3 regions of the Xenorhabdus littoralis genome follow, and region 2 is predicted to be linked to each of the others. Evidence: predicted binding sites of a transcription regulator. Region 2 holds the regulator's gene; each other region holds the start of a gene.
What was found. The regulator PurR, encoded in region 2, represses purine synthesis genes. The targets are predictions, from matches to a motif close to CANGCAAACGTTTGCNTG.

Region 1 (3,217 bases), on a different contig from region 2:
TTCACTCTCATCAGTGATTTTGATCCGGAACAACCAACCTTCGTTATACGGTTCACTGTTCACTAATTCAGGGGAGCCTTCCAAGCCAGGGTTAACAGCGATAACCTCGCCACTGAGCGGAGCATAGATATCAGACGCCGCTTTAACTGATTCCACCACGGCACAATCATCACCACTGCTTAACTCTGTGCCAACGTCAGGCAAATCAACGAATACCATATCCCCCAAGAGTTGCTGGGCATGTTCGGTAATACCTACTGTGTATTCTCCATTTCCTTCCGAGCGAACCCATTCATGTGATTCTGTATATTTTAATTCTGCTGGTACATGACTCATCGTTGCCATCTCCTTGTTTTAAAGTTAATGAAAACATTACAATAATCAAAACATCACGTTCAAAAATCACTCTACAAGTGGTTTACCCATCCGTACGAAGCCCGGTTTAACAACCTGAACAGGCATTTCTCGATTACGAATTTGGACAACCGCCTGTTCGCCAATGCCTTGCGGTACTCGTGCAAGGGCTATGCTAAATCCTAAGGTTGGGGAAAATGTTCCGCTGGTAATGACACCAGAACGAATTTCACCGGAGTCGTCTGTAAAACTGACAGTTAAGCCACCACGCAGAACACCCTTTTCACGCATGACCAGTCCAACCAATTGTTCGGTGCCTGTTTCACGCTGTCTTTCTAACGCTTCCCGGCCGATGAATTGGCGATCTTCCGGTTTCCACGCAATCGTCCATCCCATATTGGCCACCAGCGGCGAAATGGTTTCGTCCATTTCCTGACCATAAAGATTCATGCCCGCTTCAAGGCGCAATGTATCACGCGCCCCCAATCCCGCAGGTTTCACCCCCGCTGTCAACAGTTGCTGCCAGAAATCCACTGCCTGCTCTTTCGGTAACGCAATTTCATAACCCGCTTCACCGGTGTAACCCGTAGTGGCAATAAACAGATTGCCAGACTGAACACCAAAGAAAGGTTTCATGCCTATTACAGCCTGCTTTTGCTCATCACTTAGTAATGATTGAACTTTAGCTTGTGCATTCGGCCCTTGGACAGCGATGAGCGCTAAGTCATCACGCACCGTAATTTCGACGTCGTCGTGTTCAACATGTTGGCTAATCCACGCCAAATCTTTCTCACGGGTCGCTGAGTTAACTACCATGCGATAGAAGTCATCAGTGAAGAAATAAACAATCAGGTCATCAATCACACCACCGGAAGCATTCAGCATTCCGGTATAAAGTGCTTTGCCCTTTTCAGTTAATTTGGCGATATCATTTGCCAGAAGGTGGCGAAGAAAATCACGGCAACCAGCACCATGCAGATCCACAATAGTCATGTGGGAAACATCGAACATACCAGCATCAGTACGCACTGTATGATGCTCGTCGATTTGTGAACCATAATGCAGGGGCATCATCCAACCATGAAAATCTACCATGCGGGCTCCGCATGCCAGATGTTGGTCATACAATGGGGTGTGTTTTGACATTATTTCCCTCTTTCCATTCTTGACATGAAAACATTCGTAACCTGAAAAATATACGGCGTATTAACCGGCAGATGTTGGATCATGAAGCAAAGAATCGGTTAATCACGCAAACGATACCTTGTCATCAGAAGTTATCACTGAAAATAGAAATGGACCATAAAATAAATTAGCAGGGCTGGAGTGATAATCTGAAAAACCGTTCACTATCATGCAGAATTTTTGTCTAATTTATTGCGGCAGGACACTCATAATCGGCAATAAACGACAATAAATAATTTTTTTTGATTAGGAAATGGCTAAAGTGTGAAGTAAATCAACTGAACACACCTTAGCCTAATATGAGGAAAACTAATCCTAAATAAGAACCTGAATTAGATTTTTTCAACTGAAGGAGGTTGAGAAACAAGCCAATCGGGAAGGTCATTGAGTCCCATTGCATGGCGAAGCAATTGCGGTTTCAATCCTGGTAAGTTATCAGCCAGAGATAATCCAATTCCGCGCAATAGCTTTTTCGCAGGATTATTACCATCAAATAACTGACGGAATCCCTGCATTCCAGCCAACATCATCGCAGCACTGTGTTTGCGGCGGCGTTCATAACGTCCCAGATAAAGATACTGACCAATATCTTTTCCCTGTCGGTGCAAACGTCTCAATTCACCAATCAGTTCTGCGACATCCATAAAACCTAAGTTAACCCCCTGACCCGCCAGAGGATGGATTGTATGTGCTGCATCCCCTAATAATGCCAAACGGTGGGCAGCAAAGTTACGGGCATAGCGTCCCATCAGCGGAATGGTTTGTCGTTCACTTATCAGTTCGCATTGACCAAGATGCATATCAAAAGTCACGCTCAATTGCCGATTAAACCATTCAGGCTCCATAATCTTGCGCTGCTGTGCTGATTCCGCTGGCAATGACCAAACGATTGAACATAGGTAAGGATCTGAAAGCGGCAGGAAAGCCAATATTCCATCACTGTGAAAAACCTGACGTGCAACACCAGCATGAGGCTCTTCCGTTCGGATGGTCGCCACTAAAGCGTGGTGTTCATAATCCCAGAAAGCCAGTGGAATATCGGCATGTTGGCGCAGCCAAGAATGTGCTCCATCTGCACCGATGACCAGCCGCGAAGTCAGCATATTTCCGTCAGATAAAGTGATGAAAGCTTCATTTTCTCCCCAAGCGACATTACTGAAAGAGGATGGGGTAAAAATCGTTACATCTGGCAGGCTTTCCGCTCGTTGCCAAAGTGCCTGACGGATCACATGGTTTTCGATGATATACCCAAGGTGAGTAAGGCCATTTTCCGCCGCATTGAACTGAATACGACCGAAACTGTCTTGTTCCCAGACTTCCATTCCCTGATAAGCATTTGCTCTCATCGCGAGAATATTCTGCCAGACACCAAGCTGGGTTAGTAAACGCTCACTGGCTGCATTGATGGCAGAAACACGCAAGGCATGTTCATCACTGGCATCAAATGTTCCTGTTGATGGATGTTCTTCTACAATCGCGATGCGTAAACCGCTACCTTGCAAACCACAGGCCAGCGCAAGGCCGACCATACCGCCCCCTGCGATTACCACATCAAATGATTGCATGTTTTTATTTCCTCTTAATCTGCCAATGGTGACTGGGCAACCCAACCCAATGTCTGGCGGGCAAATAGATCCCGCATCGGTGGTAATATTTCCATCGTCATCAGGCCAATATT
Region 2 (3,217 bases):
CCAGAGGCATAATCATCGCAAAAACCCGTTTAGCGCGTTCTGCATCATACCGATCAACGACCAAAGCCTGCCATGAAACCGCAGCAGAACAGACACCAACAGCCTGAATGAACCTCAGCACAAGCAACTGTGTGGCATCAGTTATCCAGAGCATCCCTAAACAGCTAATGGAAAACAGAGACAATCCGATAATAAGAACAGGTTTTCTTCCTAAGTGGTCAGATAATTGTCCCCATAACAGTTGGGCAAAAGCAAAACCAGCAAGAAAAATACTGAGACTCGCACTAATGGCATTTTCTGATGTACCTAATTCTGCTCTCATGGCACCAAAAGCAGGTAGGTACATATCGATGGCCAAATAACCGAGCATACTCAGCCCGGCGAGATAAAACATGAATGAAATTGAGTTTTTATTGTTTGTCATTGTGTCAATAAATCGGTGTGGTAATTGATAAGGAAGTCATCGGCTTATTCTATATGGCATGTTTTTTACTTGTGAAACGGTAATATTTGCAACATGCTGTGAAAAAAATTGAAAGGAAGATTTATGTGGTCTGAATACTCTCTGGAAGTCGTTGATGCCGTTGCCAGAACAGGAAGTTTCAGTTCGGCAGCATCAGAACTTCATCGCGTACCTTCTGCTATCAGCTATACGGTAAAACAACTTGAAGAATGGTTAGCGGTTCCGCTATTTGAACGTCGTCATCGTGATGTGGATTTAACTGAAGCAGGCGCTATTTTTGTCAAGGAAGCTCGTTCTGTTATCAAAAAAATGAATCACACCAGACATCTATGCCAGCAAGTTGCTAACGGCTGGCGGGGACAATTTAGTATCGCGGTTGATCAAGTTGTAAAGCCTGAGCGGACTCTCCGGTTAATTCTGGATTTTTATCGACATTTTCCCGACATAGAATTGTTTATCTATCCTGAAGTTTTCAATGGCGTCTGGGATGCGCTAGTAGATGGGCGGGTAGATCTGGCTATTGGCGCAACACGTGCTTCGCCCGTCGGTGAACGATATAGTTTCAGGGATATGGGGTTTATGCCTTGGTTATGTGTAGCCAGTCCTGAGCATGATTTGGTGAGGATAGCGGAAAAATTAAATGACGACCAAATGCGACCTTATCCCAGTCTGTGTCTTGAGGATACATCACGTAATTTACCTAAGCGCAATACATGGGCTGTGGATAACCAAAGGCGATTGGTCGTTCCCGATTGGGATGCCGGTTTGAATTGCCTCATGGATGGATTGTGCGTGGGAATGGTGCCTGAGCACCGGGCACTACCACTCATCCGTAAAGGCAAACTGACCACACTCGAACTCGAACAACCATTACCTGATAGTCCATGTTGCTTGGCTTGGTCACAAAAAAGCCATTCTCCAGCATTAAGTTGGTTGCTTGATTATCTCGGAGATAGAGAAACACTTAATGCTGAATGGTTACAAGAAAATTAACGATTAACGGCGATAGTCAATAAATGGTCCATCTGCGACAGAGCGTCGCTCAACGAGACGTGGGTGGACTTCAATAGTCTGTGCATCCTCACGTTTATTGACTATTCTGTCCAATAACATTGAAAAGGCCATTTGTCCCAAACGTTCTTTGGGCTGGTGGATGGTTGTTAAGGCTGGTGTAAAGTAGCGGGCATTACGGATATTGTCATAACCAATGATAGAAATATCTTGTGGAACACGTAATCCTAGCTCATCAGCCGCACAAATCGCACCCATTGCCATGACATCCCCACCGCAAAAAACCGCAGTAGGACGATGTTTCTGGTTCAGGATCTTACACATAGCTTGATAACCGGATTCCGGTTCAAAATCACCCTGAACTATCCACTCATCCCGAATGGCAATATTGCCTTCTTTCAGCGCCTTGAGAAAACCTTGGTGACGCCCGCCCCCGGTATTTCTGGCTAATGGCCCAGGAATAGCCGCAATATCCCGATGACCGCGTTCAATAAGATAGCGACCAGCTAGGTAACCACCATGAAAAGCGTTATCAATAATTGCATCGGTAAAATCTCCTCTGGATTCTCCCCAATCCATAACCACCATGGGAATATTGCGGTAGTCTTCCAGCATCCCCAAAAGTTGCTCCGGGTATTCTGAACACATTACCAGCAAACCATCTACGCGCTTTTGCGCCAACATGGCGAGATAAGCTTTTTGTTTATCGGGATCGTTATGAGAATTACATAAAATTAGTGTATAGCCTTTGCTGTAGCAGCTATTTTCAACAGATTCTATGATTTCAGCAAAATAAGGGGCTTCACTTGATGTCGCCAGCAATCCGATAGATTTAGTATGGTTAACTTTCAAACTACGGGCAACGGCGCTGGGTGAATAATTCAGTTCTTTAATGGCCGCCCAAACTGCGGTCTTTGTATCTTCGGCGACGAAACGGGTTTTATTGATAACATGGGATACGGTTGTGGTTGAAACACCAGCGCGTTTAGCCACATCTTTAATCGTTGCCATGATAAAAAGGACTCCTGACCTTATGGTCTAAATTTACAGATCTTTGTTAGTTGTTTGCCAGTATAGTTATATATGGGAGGGCAACTGGCAATAATTTAACGATAAACCCTGAATTTTGTCTGATCTAGCGCAAAAGTGAAAGTAATAATCGATGCTATAAAGTATATGTATCAAATATCACAGTGCGATACTTAATCATCATGATGAATAATCACTTAAAATTTATGGTATCGCTGAAGCTTAACTTTCACTTGAGGATGTTCTATGGATACAGATCTTAAATTGGGGTTATTGACTGCCTGTAGTGCATTAATAATGATTGTTTTTTTGGGGAGTCTTTGTCTGATCTAACCAAGATCCAGAAAAAGAATTGAAGTGTATACTGGCCTGATTCAAGGGCAGATTTCCGATATTCATGCATTCCTGAATGGGAAAACCTGCCCTTTGTTATTTAAAATTGGCGCGAGAATTTATCTCATTAAGCCAGATTTTTTTCAACGAATTCCCAGTTGACCAGAGCCCAGAAGTGCTCCAGATATTGAGGACGTGCATTGCGATAATCGATGTAATACGCGTGTTCCCATACGTCAACGGTCAGAACTGGTTTATCTTCGCCAGTCAATGGAGTTGCTGCGTTGGAAGTATTGGCGATAGCCAGGCTGCCGTCAGTTTTCTTGACCAGCCATGTCCAACCAGAACCGAAGTTCTTCAGGGCTGCGTCAGTAAACTGCT
Region 3 (3,217 bases), on a different contig from region 2:
CCTGATAGTGCTGCACAAAATCAGGCGATAGAATTCTCATGTAACCAGCCAAAACCACTAAGTCTGGTTCATATTGGTCAATGGCCTTGAGTAAAGCAATATCATAGCTTATGCGATCCGCATAAGCTTTTGGATCGAGAAAATGGGCGGAGATACCGGCTTGTTCAGCACGTTGCAGGCCATAGGCGTCAGCATTATTACTGAAGACTGCCGAAATATGCCCATTAATCCGGTTTTGCTGGCAGGCATCTATGATGGATTGAAGATTACTGCCATTGCCTGAGACTAAAACCACTATTTTTTTCATGACTTGCCTTTGCTGATGACAACAGGTTGTTCATCAGCGTTGAGTCCGGCAATTGAACCAATCTGCCATGCGTGTTCACCAGCCGCTTTTAAATGCGAGATAGCCTGTTCTGCCTGAGATTGGGGTAGCGCGATAATCATACCCACGCCGCAGTTAAATGTGCGGTACATTTCGTGGTCACTGACATTGCCTGCCTGCTGTAACCATGTAAAAATTGCAGGCCACTGCCAACTGTCAGCATTGATTCTGGCCTGCATATTTTCAGGCAGAACACGAGGAATGTTTTCCCAAAAGCCGCCACCCGTCAGGTGTGAAATTGCATGAACCTCAATTTTTTCAATCAGTTCAAGAACAGATTTAACATAAATCCGAGTTGGAGCAAGCAGATGATCTGCCAGAGACTTTCCTTCAAGCTCAGTCATTTCAGGATTTGTCTGGCTCACTTCGAGGATTTTGCGGACCAGAGAATAACCGTTGGAGTGTGGTCCACTGGATGCCAGCGCAATCAGTGCATCTCCGACCTGAACTTGGCTGCCATCAATAATTTCTGATTTTTCGACGACGCCGACACAAAAACCAGCAACGTCATAATCTTCGCCATGATACATGCCGGGCATTTCGGCTGTTTCACCACCGACCAACGCACAGCCAGACTGTTTACACCCTTCCGCAATACCGGTAATCACACTGGATGCGGTATCAATATCCAGTTTTCCTGTGGCAAAGTAATCCAGGAAGAAAAGTGGCTCAGCGCCCTGAACAACCAGATCATTGACACACATAGCGACCAAATCAATTCCGATGGTATCATGGCGTTTCAAATCCATGGCCAGACGCAGTTTGGTGCCAACACCATCAGTACCAGAAACCAAAATAGGTTCACGATATTTCTGAGGCAGGGCACATAATGCGCCAAAACCACCCAACCCTCCCATGACTTCCGGACGGCGGGTCTGTTTTACGACACCTTTGATACGATTGACTAAGGCATTACCAGCATCGATATCGACACCAGCATCTTTATAGCTAAGAGAGGTTTTGTTGGTCACTGCGTAGCTCCCAGGCGGTTACATTTGAATGAATAAAACAGAGCGGGGTTGATTCTAACAGTCTAAGCAAACGTTTGCGATAGCTTTGTAAAGGTTTTATGTCAGATAAAAAGAGAAGAAAAACACTTGTGATTGATAAAAGTCAATAGATTGATAGTGGCACAATGCCTAAAAGGAGGTATAATCCCGCGATTTTTTTATCTGCTGGCTAGATTAGGAGAACCCCATGAAGATCGTTGAGGTTAAACACCCGCTTGTTAGACATAAACTTGGCCTGATGCGAGATCATGATATAAGCACCAAACGCTTTCGTGAATTGGCCTCAGAGGTAGGTAGTCTTCTGACATATGAAGCAACTGCTGACTTAGAAGTTGAAAAAGTGACCATCGAAGGATGGTGCGGTCCGGTAGAGATAGACCAGATTAAAGGAAAGAAAATTACGGTAGTGCCAATCCTGCGGGCAGGATTGGGCATGATGGATGGAGTGCTGGAAAATATTCCAAGTGCGCGGATCAGCGTGGTTGGCGTGTATCGTGATGAAAAAACACTCGAGCCCGTGCCTTATTTTCAAAAATTGGTTTCCGATATTAATGAACGTATGGCGTTGATTGTCGATCCAATGTTGGCAACAGGTGGTTCGATGATTGCCACTATTGATCTATTGAAGAAGGCGGGTTGCCCTGCGATCAAGGTTCTGGTTTTGGTTGCTGCGCCGGAAGGTATCGCCGCATTGGAAAAAGCCCACCCGGATGTTGAACTTTATACTGCCTCGATCGATGAACGCCTTAATGAACATGGATACATCGTCCCTGGCCTAGGGGATGCAGGCGACAAACTATTCGGTACTAAATAATATGTACAGCCGACTGAGAAGTCGGCTTTTTTTTGTTTCTAGCAAGATGATATATACCCAATTGCTTTCAAATTGCGGTGCTGCCAACAAAACAGCAATTTGAAAGGTAAAGGGATAAGAGGATATGAGTAATGACCCGTCGGACCATTGGGATAGATGAGAGACCTTCTCTGGCACAAACTATTCCATTAAGTTTACAGCATCTATTTGCCATGTTTGGGGCAACCGTTTTGGTTCCCATTTTATTTAAAGTTAATCCCGCCACAATTTTGCTCTTCAACGGCATTGGAACATTACTGTATCTGGTTATTTGCAAAGGGAGAATTCCAGCTTACTTAGGTTCCAGTTTTGCGTTTATTTCGCCTGTGCTGTTGTTACTGCCTCTGGGATATGAATTGGCATTGGGCGGGTTTATTGTTTGTGGCTTTTTGTTCTGTTTGGTTGCCCTGATTGTTAAAGTTGCGGGAAGAGGCTGGATCAATGTGATGTTCCCACCTGCGGCGATGGGGGCTATCGTTGCGGTCATCGGCTTGGAATTAGCGGGTGTTGCTGCTGATATGGCGGGTTTGCGTCCGGCGGCAGGCACGGATGTCAATCTGACCAATCTGACTATATCCCTGGTGACGTTGGGTGTGACTATCTTGGGTTCGGTGATGTTCCGTGGTTTTATGGCGATTATCCCGATTCTGATTGGTGTGCTGGTGGGTTATGCGTTGTCATTCTTCATGGGTGTTGTGGATTTGACACCAGTACGTGAAGCACCGTGGTTTGCATTACCGACGTTTTATACCCCGCGTTTTGAGTGGTTTGCCATCATGACGATTTTACCTGCCGCGTTGGTGGTCATTGCAGAACATGTTGGGCATCTGGTAGTGACAGCAAATATCGTTCAGAAAGATTTGCTGCAAAATCCGGGTTTGCATCGTTCGATGTTTGCGAATGGTTTCTCAACGATATTTTCGGGTTTCTTTGGCTCAACACCGAATACGACTTATGGTGAGAACATTG

Region 1: the regulator PurR is predicted to act here: its motif matches at 1,604-1,621, upstream of gcvT (glycine cleavage system aminomethyltransferase GcvT).
Region 3: the regulator PurR is predicted to act here: its motif matches at 1,420-1,437, upstream of purM (phosphoribosylformylglycinamidine cyclo-ligase).

Annotation. Positions count from the first base shown of each region.
Region 1 is NZ_VCDP01000037.1:17,857-21,073, forward strand. Features, by position in the region: gene gcvH (glycine cleavage system protein GcvH) at 1-336, opposite strand, end outside; gene gcvT (glycine cleavage system aminomethyltransferase GcvT) at 403-1,500, opposite strand; gene ubiI (FAD-dependent 2-octaprenylphenol hydroxylase) at 1,872-3,104, opposite strand; gene ubiH (2-octaprenyl-6-methoxyphenyl hydroxylase) at 3,119-3,217, opposite strand, start outside.
Region 2 is NZ_VCDP01000067.1:58,555-61,771, reverse strand. Features, by position in the region: gene punC (purine nucleoside transporter PunC) at 1-424, opposite strand, end outside; gene punR (DNA-binding transcriptional activator PunR) at 548-1,456, shown strand; gene purR (HTH-type transcriptional repressor PurR) at 1,460-2,485, opposite strand; gene sodB (superoxide dismutase [Fe]) at 2,964-3,217, opposite strand, start outside.
Region 3 is NZ_VCDP01000035.1:111,730-114,946, forward strand. Features, by position in the region: gene purN (phosphoribosylglycinamide formyltransferase) at 1-307, opposite strand, end outside; gene purM (phosphoribosylformylglycinamidine cyclo-ligase) at 304-1,356, opposite strand; gene upp (uracil phosphoribosyltransferase) at 1,583-2,209, shown strand; gene uraA (uracil permease) at 2,341-3,217, shown strand, end outside.